DNA from 3 places in the Pseudoalteromonas sp. SR41-1 genome. Region 1 is predicted to be linked to each of the others. Evidence: predicted binding sites of a transcription regulator. Region 1 holds the regulator's gene; each other region holds the start of a gene.
What was found. Region 1 encodes sigma-54, which starts transcription at its own class of promoters, with help from an activator protein. Its sites were predicted from a motif close to GTTGGCACGNNNNTNGNNT; they were not measured.
Positions count from the first base shown of each region.

Region 2: a site for sigma-54 is predicted at 1,192-1,210, ahead of flgF (flagellar basal-body rod protein FlgF). Genes of this name have one in related genera too.
Region 3: a site for sigma-54 is predicted at 1,456-1,474, ahead of H5118_RS01030 (amidase family protein). Genes of this name have one in related genera too.

Region 1 is NZ_JACJEK010000002.1:18,603-21,858, forward strand. Features, by position in the region: gene rapZ (RNase adapter RapZ) at 1-134, opposite strand, end outside; gene ptsN (PTS IIA-like nitrogen regulatory protein PtsN) at 153-605, opposite strand; gene hpf (ribosome hibernation promoting factor) at 610-897, opposite strand; gene H5118_RS01555 (RNA polymerase factor sigma-54) at 924-2,423, opposite strand; gene lptB (LPS export ABC transporter ATP-binding protein) at 2,493-3,218, opposite strand; gene lptA (lipopolysaccharide transport periplasmic protein LptA) at 3,215-3,256, opposite strand, start outside.
Region 2 is NZ_JACJEK010000010.1:10,686-13,941, reverse strand. Features, by position in the region: gene flgG (flagellar basal-body rod protein FlgG) at 1-390, opposite strand, end outside; gene flgF (flagellar basal-body rod protein FlgF) at 412-1,155, opposite strand; gene flgE (flagellar hook protein FlgE) at 1,313-2,683, opposite strand; gene H5118_RS10210 (flagellar hook assembly protein FlgD) at 2,744-3,256, opposite strand, start outside.
Region 3 is NZ_JACJEK010000001.1:246,009-249,264, reverse strand. Features, by position in the region: gene H5118_RS01035 (gamma-glutamyltransferase family protein) at 1-18, opposite strand, end outside; gene H5118_RS01030 (amidase family protein) at 15-1,217, opposite strand; gene H5118_RS01025 (putative 4-hydroxy-4-methyl-2-oxoglutarate aldolase) at 1,627-2,109, opposite strand; gene H5118_RS01020 (TetR/AcrR family transcriptional regulator) at 2,113-2,766, opposite strand; gene yddG (aromatic amino acid DMT transporter YddG) at 3,212-3,256, shown strand, end outside.

The DNA.
Region 1 (3,256 bases):
GACACACTGCGAACTAATGAAGGTAGTAGGTTTACTGGAATATTATCTACGCAATAATAACCTAAATCTTCTACAACGCGCAAAGCAACCGACTTTCCAGAACCAGAACGGCCGCTTATGATAATTAACTCCATTTAACACCCTTTATAAAACTATGATTGATCGACAATAACTTGGTAAAGCTCAGTATCAGATTTTGCACTGCGTAACTGTTTACAAAAATCTTTGTTGTTTAGTTTATCAGCAATGGTTGCTAGAGTCTTTAAGTGCTGCTGGTTATCGCCATCTGGTACGATGAGTGCGACAAAAATATCAACAGGGCGATTATCGATTGCATCAAAGTTTATTGGAGTTTCGCTAACGAGCACTAAAGCCAAAGGCTCTTCTGCACCGCTCATTCTTCCATGAGGAATAGCAATGCCACGTCCTATACCTGTACTACCTAATTTCTCTCTGCTCATTAAAGCATTAAGAATATCTTGTTGCGGTAAATACGGAAGTTTGTCGTGAGCAAGTTCGCTAATGAACTCTAAAATTCTTTTTTTGCTATTAAAAAGGACCGCAGCTTTGCTGCAGTCCTGGCATATAAGTGAACTTAATTTCATCATATTAGTGTCGAGCAAGCTTCTCTTTGTGTTTGATTACTTGGCGATCGAGCTTGTCGATCAACGAGTCAATAGCGGCATACATATCTTGATGTTCTGTAGAGGCAAATAGCTCAGCACCGCTTACGTGTATTGTGGCTTCTGCTTTTTGATTTAATTTTTCTACATCGAGAATGACATGAACATTGTTAATATGATCAGAGTGTCTTTCAAGCTTCGCAAATTTAGTATTAATATAGTCTCTTAGTGAATCGGTTAATTCTACGTGACGACCAGTTAAGTTTAGTTGCATAAGCATTACCCTCTTAGTTTAGCGTCTTAAATCAGACTTTTACGCTGATTTGACGGTGGAATAGCAAGAGATTCGCGGTATTTTGCGATTGTACGTCTCGCTACTTTAATTCCTTGCTCAGCCAATATATCCGCTATTTTGCTATCACTCAATGGTTTTGCTGAGTTTTCTGCTGCGATTAATTTTCGGATAAGCGCACGTATTGCTGTAGATGAACATTCACCACCGTTTTCAGTACTTACATGGCTTGAGAAAAAATATTTAAGCTCAAATATACCACGGGGTGTATGCATGTACTTTTGAGTAGTTACGCGAGAAATTGTCGATTCGTGCATTTCTACCATTTCAGCAACATCATTTAAAACCATTGGTTTCATGGCTTCAGGGCCATGTTCAAAAAAGCCTTGTTGTTGCTTAACAATACAATTAGTAACTTTTAATAGCGTGTCGTTTCTACTTTCTAAGCTTTTAATAAACCATTTAGCTTCTTGTAAATGTGAGCGAATAAACTGGCTGTCGCCACTTGATTTTACAGTGCGAGACATTGCTGCGTATTGGCTATTGACACGAATTTTAGGCATGCTATCTGGGTTTAATTCGACAACCCAGCGGCCTTTAATTTTTTTAACTGACACATCAGGAATAACATACTCAGATTCTTCCCTTACAATAGTATCTGCAGGTTTTGGGTTGAGAGTATGTATTAGTGTAATTACTTCTTTAAGCTCTTCTTCTTTGAGCTTCGTTTTTTTCATTAATGTACGATAGTCGCGAGCTGCTAATAGATCAATATGCTCGGTTAAAATCATTTTCGTTTCATTAATATAAGGTGTTTCTTTATCAAATTGATTAAGCTGAATACACAAACACTCTTGTAAACTACGTGCAGCAATACCAACAGGATCAAACAGTTGGATGCGTTTTAATACCGCTTCAATTTCATCAAGTTCGACTTCGTTATCATCTTCGTTTTCTTGATTAAAGCTTTCTAAAATCTCTTCGCAGCTTAGTGTTAAAATACCTGAATCATCGACAGCTTCTACAATAGCAATAGCAATAGCTTCGTCTGTAGGGCTAAATGGCGTTAGTTGTAATTGCCACATTAAATACTCATGGAGCGTTTCAGTAGAGGCGCCTTGGTATATTGATTCGTCTTCAGGCATTGGACCTGATGAGGCTGCAGGAGCGGCACTCATGTACTCATCCCAACTGACATCCATAGCCATGTCGTCACTTAGCGTGTCTTTTGCAAGTGCTTCACCAGTATCTTGTTCGTATTCGCTCGGAGCATCATCAGCAGATGCGCTAACAGTTATGTCATCGGTATCAGCTTTTTGCTCGTTTTTACCAGCAGCGTCTTCGGAATAGTCTGCCTCTTCAACCTCTAATAGTGGATTACTGTCGAGAGCTTCTTGTATTTCTTGCTGGAGATCCAATGTACTGAGTTGCAACAAACGAATAGCTTGTTGCAACTGTGGAGTCATTGTAAGTTGCTGGCCCATGCGCAGCTGTAGTGATTGCCTCATGTATCTCTAACAATCCTTTTATGTTGTTATAATTAATACTAGCAGATGCTTAAAGACATGGCGTAAATGTTACAGCCTAAATTGCTCGCCTAAGTAAACATCGCGTACTGTTTTATCATTTAATACGTGTTCTGGAGTACCTGATGCAATCAGCTCCCCATGAGAAACAATGTAGGCTTTTTCACAAACATCAAGGGTCTCTCTTACGTTATGGTCGGTAATTAATACACCAATCCCACGATTTTTAAGATGTTCTATTATTTTCTTTATATCTAATACCGAAATAGGGTCAACACCGGCAAACGGTTCATCCAGTAATATAAATTTAGGATCTGCTGCCAGCGCTCGTGCTATTTCTACACGACGACGTTCTCCCCCCGATAATGCCATACCTTGGCTATCACGAATGTGTTGTATGCTAAATTCATCTAATAAGTTATTGAGCGTGTCTTCTCTGGCTTGTTTATTTAGTTCTTTGCGCGTTTCTAAAATGGCCATTAAGTTTTGATAAACAGTCAGCTTTCTAAAAATCGATGACTCTTGTGGTAAGTAGCCTATGCCTAATCTAGCACGACTATGCATAGGTAAAAGAGTAATATCGTTATCATCAATAGATATTTTACCTTTGTCGCTAGGAACAAGCCCTACAATCATATAAAAAGTCGTTGTTTTACCAGCACCGTTAGGGCCAAGTAAGCCAACTATACTGCCAGCTTGTACTTCAAGGCCGACGTTTTTTACAACTTCACGACCTTTATAGCTTTTTGCTAATAGTTCTGCTTTTAATGTGCTCATGGTTGACCTTTATCGCCTTTTTTACTTTTTTTAGTTTC
Region 2 (3,256 bases), on a different contig from region 1:
TGTTACAATTCGTCCATCGCCATCAGTAGTAAACTGACCATTGCGCGAGTAAGCAATATTGCCATCTGGTTGCAGTACTTCAAAAAAGCCTTCGCCAGAAATCATCCAATCTAGTGAGTTTTCGGTGGTCAACATGTTGCCTTGCGTAAACTCTTTTTGGTTAGCTACAACTTTAGCACCCGCACCTAACATTAAGCCCGACGGCATTTCGGTATCTTGCGATGAACGACCACCTGGTTGATTAATATTTTGATAAAGTAAATCTTCAAATATAGCGCGGCTTTTTTTGTAACCTACGGTACTGGCATTCGCTAAATTATTTGAGATAACCGATATATCGGTTTGTTGAGCGTCTAGCCCCGTTTTACTGATCCACAATGCTGGATTCATAATCGTGTCCTCACTTTAAAGTTAAACTATGCGTAATAACTGATCTTGACGCTCGTCAATTTCTTCAGCTGTTTTCATTAATTTCACTTGTAATTCAAATTGGCGCTGGTGGCTTATCATGTCGACCATTTCGTGAACCGGATTCACATTCGACATTTCAAGCGAACCACTTAAAACTTTTACATTGGCAGAGGTATCTACTGTTACATTTGCTTTTGGTCTAAATAAACCGTCGTTACCTTTTTCGAGCTGTGAGCTATTTGCTTCAACAACTCTAAGCGTGTCGATTTCTTCTAAAAAGTTAGCAGGAGCGCCTTGTGGTCGAACTTGAATAGCGCCATCTTGGCTAAACTCTATTTTTTCGACTGGGACGGGTAAAATAACAGGTCCCCCTTCGCCAATAACTTGACGACCATGGCTGGTTACGAGCATACCTTGAGCTGTAATGTTTAACGTACCCACTTTTGTGTAAGCTTCATTACCGGAGGCATCTTGCACAGCAAGCCATGCGTTATCGCTCATTGCGATATCTAAGTCTCGCCCGGTTTGAACAATGCCACCCGATACCATGTTTGAACCCGGACGCTCTTGCATTGAAAATACACGTGTAGGCAAACCTTCGCCAAACGCTTGCATAGAACGCGCCTGGGCAAAGTCAGCTTTAAAACCCGTTGTATTTGCATTTGCCAAATTATTGGCTTTTAAAGCAAGCCCTTGTAGGCTTTGCTTAGCGCCAGAGGCCGCAATGTAGACCATTTTGTCCATAGTATCGACTCACATAAAAAATCTCTGAACTTACAAATGCAAAATAGATGCCAGATTAAATTTGACGCAACATTGAGAGGTATTTAGAAGGGCTTGCAAATAGGACTTATAAAAAAGGCTGCAAAAATGCAGCCTCATATATTTAATAGGGTTTAGCTTATCGAATCTGCAAAATACTTTGCTGAATAGTTGAGTTAACTTCAAGCGCACGTGAGTTTGCTTGGTAATTACGCTGTGCAGTAATTAAGTCTACAAGCTCGTTTGTAAGGTTAGTATTTGATTGCTCAAGCGCTGATGAGTTAATTCCACCAAACGTACCCGAACCAGCTTCACCCGCTACAGGTTCACCTGAATCAATACTTTGCTTCCAGCTTGTATCACCCACTTGTGATAACCCTTGTGAATTTGGAAAACGTACCATAGCCACTTGCCCTAGGAATGTTGAGTCACCGTTACTGTAAGAAGCGACAATTTTACCGTCTGTTCCTATATCAATTCCGGCTAAACGACCTACTGTTGAGCCATCTTGATCGAGTGCTTTTACTTCAAAACCACTTGAATACTGAGTTGGGATACGTCCTGCTGTGTTATTTTCATCGCGCCAGTTAAGCTCAATACCAGTACCTGGGAAAGTTGCACCATTGTCTAGTAATGTTGATAAACCAGCACCAGAACCCGCTGGTAGTAGTATTTCATCAAAAGTAGTTGTATTTGTATTTGCCACACCACCTGTTGTTGATGGCAAACCACTTGAGTTAAAACCTAGGGTGGTCAGTGGTGTATAAGGTGTCGTTGTTTGTTCTCCACCAGTTGTGGCATCAACTACTTTGCCATCGAGTGTTGCGTATACTTCCCAACTGTTATCTGTACCACCTGCTGCGGCATCATCTTCTTTAGCAAAAAAGTATTGTAAAATGTGAGGTTCACCTAGTGAATCATATACCGTTGTTGACGTAGATGAGTTATAAGTACCACTAGATGTAGGGTCAAAATCTAGACCTGTTGGATCCGCCGTTGCATCTAAGTTAAACGACAAAAATACATTTTCGGTTGCGCGAGGAGAACCAGACGAATCAGGGATTTGAATTGGATCAGTTGTGCTCAAACTTACCGACGTTGTATCACCTGTAGATGAGTCAACAGGGAATGCTTGTAAAAAGTTACCTTTTGCGTCAACCATAAAGTTATCTTGGTTAAGCTTAAATGCACCTGCACGTGTATATGTTAAATCTTGCGAAGATAAATCGTCAGTCATCGCAAAATAACCTTCACCAGTGATTGCTAAATCAAGTGAGTTATTTGTAAATTGTAGTGAGCCTTGATGAAACTGCTGCGCAACCATGGTTGTTTGCACACCGTCACCATTTTTAGTCTTACCAGAGCTAAATACTGACGATGCATAAACATCGGCAAACTCAGCGCGTGACTCTTTAAAACCTGTGGTATTAACGTTTGCAATGTTATTTGCAGTTACGTCTAAATCTTTTTGTGCGGCAGCTAAGCCAGTTAATGCAATATTGAAGCTCATAATTCACCTCTAACCTGTTAATATTTAGCCTGCTGACAGGCGAAGTATAATTAAAATTTATTACGCGATTTCTGCGACGTCTGTCAGCCTAACCGCACCTTCTTTAGTGTTAATAATAATGCCACTTGAGCCATTAATATTAACGCTTTCAATGTTCTTGAACGTAGCAATGGGTAAGCTTGAAAATTCACCGTCAGTACTTCCTTCGGCGGTTACTGAATATTCACCTTCAGGTAAACGCTCACCAGCTTCATTTTTGCCATCCCACGCAAAACGTACCGCACCTGCTGGCTGAGAACCCATATCAATAGTTCTTACTAGCTGACCTGATGCATCAGTAACTTTAATTTTTAAGTTATCAACGGCTTCTTCTGCCACTGCAGAGCCTCTGGCATCACCTGTTTCATTTAAATCCAGGGTGTTTGACTCTAGTAAAGCTTGTTTGCCTACAAGTGTAGATGCTTGCAGTGCTGAATTAGATGTCATTGAAGAGGCTAAAGATTCAAAATTAGTATTTAAATCTGTAATCCCTTGCGCCATCGTAAAGCTAGTCATTTGAGCAATCATTTGGTC
Region 3 (3,256 bases), on a different contig from region 1:
AATGTTGTGTGTGGTCATGCCGGTGTGTCCTGTTTAAAGTGTGCAGCTAGGTGCTTAACGCAAGCAAGTAGGCTTTTATCGTTACCGTGGCTCATCATTAATGAAAAACCATACGGATGATCATTTGCTAAATCAGCCAGTGGTAAATGCACTTGCGCTGAGCCACTAAGCCCTGCAATTGCCGAAAGCGTAATAATTTGCATGCGTAAGGCGCTTGTGTCGGCGCCTAATTTAGGTGCGGTTGTGGGGGTGGTTGGCAAAAATAAACAGCTGTTTGTATTTAGGTTTTTAGCTATTAGTGTTTGCCATTGGGTTTGTACTTTTAGTGCTTCTTGTTCTTCTTGATCAGTTAGGGCAAGCGCCATATTAAAACGTGCTGCAATTGCAGGAGCAAACTGGGGAAGTTGCCCCTGCAATTGAAGCCAATCTTTATGCGTTTTTGCGATTGCTCGCCCTTGCAGTACTCTAAAACTATCCGCAAGTTCATTTAATAAGCTGCTGTTAGGCAGTTCAAATTCTTTATGGTGCTTAAAATTAGGCTTGGTTTTTTCAAGCAATTGTTTAAGTGGGGCTTGTAAAGCAGGGTCAACGAGTTCAAATAACGGCTCGCAAATAACTAAGGTATCAACGTTATTAATAGCTTGATTTGGTAGCAGTACATTACCTACATCGCTTAATAGCTCAGCGCTTTGGGTAAGCCAACCTATGGTATCAAAAGAGGGAGCCAACGGTATTAGGCCGTCTTTTTCAATCACGTAATGGCTTGGCCTTATGCCATATAAACCACAATAGCTGGCGGGTATTCTAATTGAGCCGCCAGTGTCGGTGCCTAAGCCAATATCAGCTAAGTTAGCAGCAACGGATGCAGCAGACCCCATACTCGAACCACCGCAGGCATGCCCTTTTAATTTAGGATTTTGCGCAGCGCCATAATGTATATTATTACCCTCTAAGCTATAAGCCAGCTCGTCAGTATGGGTAAAGCCTATAAAGTTACAACCAGCGGTCATGAGCTTATTAACCGAGCTTGCCGTATTTTGAGCCGGTTTAGCTGTTTTAAACCAGTGTGGGTTGCCTGCGCTGTTACGCTCGCCCTTTACTGCAAATACATCTTTTACAGCTAAGCGATTGTTTGCAAGCACTCCAGAGTGGTTTGTTTGCCACAGGGTAGGACCGTGATTGCAAAATATACCTTTGTTGTTTTTTTTATCACTCATTTGCAGCTCATTATTATAAAACTGACCAAGTACTTACTTATTAAGTTAAGAGTGATTAAAAAGCGGGCTGGTTATTATTATTATGAATACCAATTTTATTAAAAACATGATCATTTTATCGGATTAAATAGCGCACTCACTGCGTCATTTTCTTCGCGTTATAATAGATCACTAATTTAATGCAATTGCTAAGGCTCCGCTTTTTAATCGGTAGTTTTGATTTTATATTGCTTAGACTAAGCAAGAGGAATGCCATAAATTAAAATCCTGTCCAACTGGTCAGGTTTTGTTGGGTTGTATGAGATTTGTAAATGTGGGCTGTAGAAATAGTGAGATTAAAATGAGCTAAAACAAACCAACTTGGTGCGCAGATGCACCAAGTTGGTCTCTATTTATATGGTTTTGAGTGCTAAATAAGGGGCGTTTTACTGATGATTAAACCGTTAATATCGGCGTAAACCCAATTGTTAGGTTCAATAGTGGTGCTAAGCATGGTAACAGCTTGGTTTTTATCACCAAAGCCGCGCTTTAAGGTACTACGCGGTGTAGAGCCTAGCGCCATTACAGGTAAGTTCATCGTGGCAAGTATTTCTATATCTCGGCAACAGCCATTTATTATTACGCCTTCCCAGCCATTATTTAGGGCACGCTCAGCCATAATATCGCCTATAAACGCAAAGCGTTTGCTCGCAAACCCGTTTATAACCAATACTTTACCTTCACCATTTTCATGCAATATATCGGCGGCAAAAGAGTTGTCTTCTGGGCAGGTAACGGTAACTACTTTGCCATAAAACGTGGTTTTTTTACCAAAGTGATAAAGGCCGCTGTCTGCTACTTGCACGTTATCGCGGTGATCGTCAAATAAATCGGGTGTAGTAAAGGATGTCATGGGTTAAGTCTCACTTTGCTCAGGTATTTTAAGACCAATACCTTTTAAAATTATGTGGGCAATTGATTGCGTAATTTGTGCCACATCGGTTTCGTCGTACTCTAATTTGTTCATTACGAGTAAAACCTCAGCCTGAAAGTCGGCGTAATATTGCGTGGTAGACCAAATAGTAAAGAGCAAATGGTAGGGATCAACCTTATCCATTTTATCAGCGTCCATCCATGCTTGAAGTACATCAACCTTTTGTTTAACCCAAGGGCGGGTATTGGTTCTAAAGTAGTTTTGTAAATAGGGTGCACCGCGCAGTATTTCACTGGCAAATAAGCGAGATTGCATTGGCTGATTTACGGCCAGTATTACTTTGCTTTTAATATAGTTATAAAGCACGGTAGCTGGATCGTCGTTAATTGTGACGTTATCGAGCCCTAAGTTCCAATTAGCTATTATGCGGTCAATCACAGACTCGTACAGACCATCCTTACTTTTAAAGTAATACAAAATATTAGCTTTTGGCACCTGCGCTTCTTTAGCAACCATGCTCATACTTGCTCCGTCGTAACCTAATTGCGAAAACAATTGCTCGGCGGCATCTAAAATTAGTTTTTGGTTTTTCTCGCGTGTGACTTCTTTTTTATTTGGCTTTATTTGTGTGGTCATTATAAAGTTTGCGTGTTTAACGTATTGATTGATTGTAGCTTTACTGACCAAAAGGTCAATTACTAAAAAGGGTGAATGCTAAAAACAAACGAGAGGTTTAAGCTATTAACTTTAGGGTCTGTTGATCTTTGCGGATTAAAATTTGTTCAAACTAGGGGCTATTTAATCGCGGCGCGAGATTTGTAACCTAGTGGGCTAAGTAAAAACCGAGCAACAAAGAGTAAGTAGCCCCTAGGAAGAACCCTTTGGGCAGCGCCTGTTTGGCATTAATGCTACGTTATAGCCTATTAATGGGGAATAACCACACTATATAGGCTCTGCCTTGCCTAAATACCAAACAGACTGCTGCAAATTTAACCTTGAAAGAACAACAGACCCTTATTGTTTAATTAAATAATTACTGTTAGTTTAGTTTTAAATTTACGAGTAGTACTTTAGGGTTAATATGGAGTTTTTAAGCAAAAATAAATACACGCTTTATGGAGTCGCG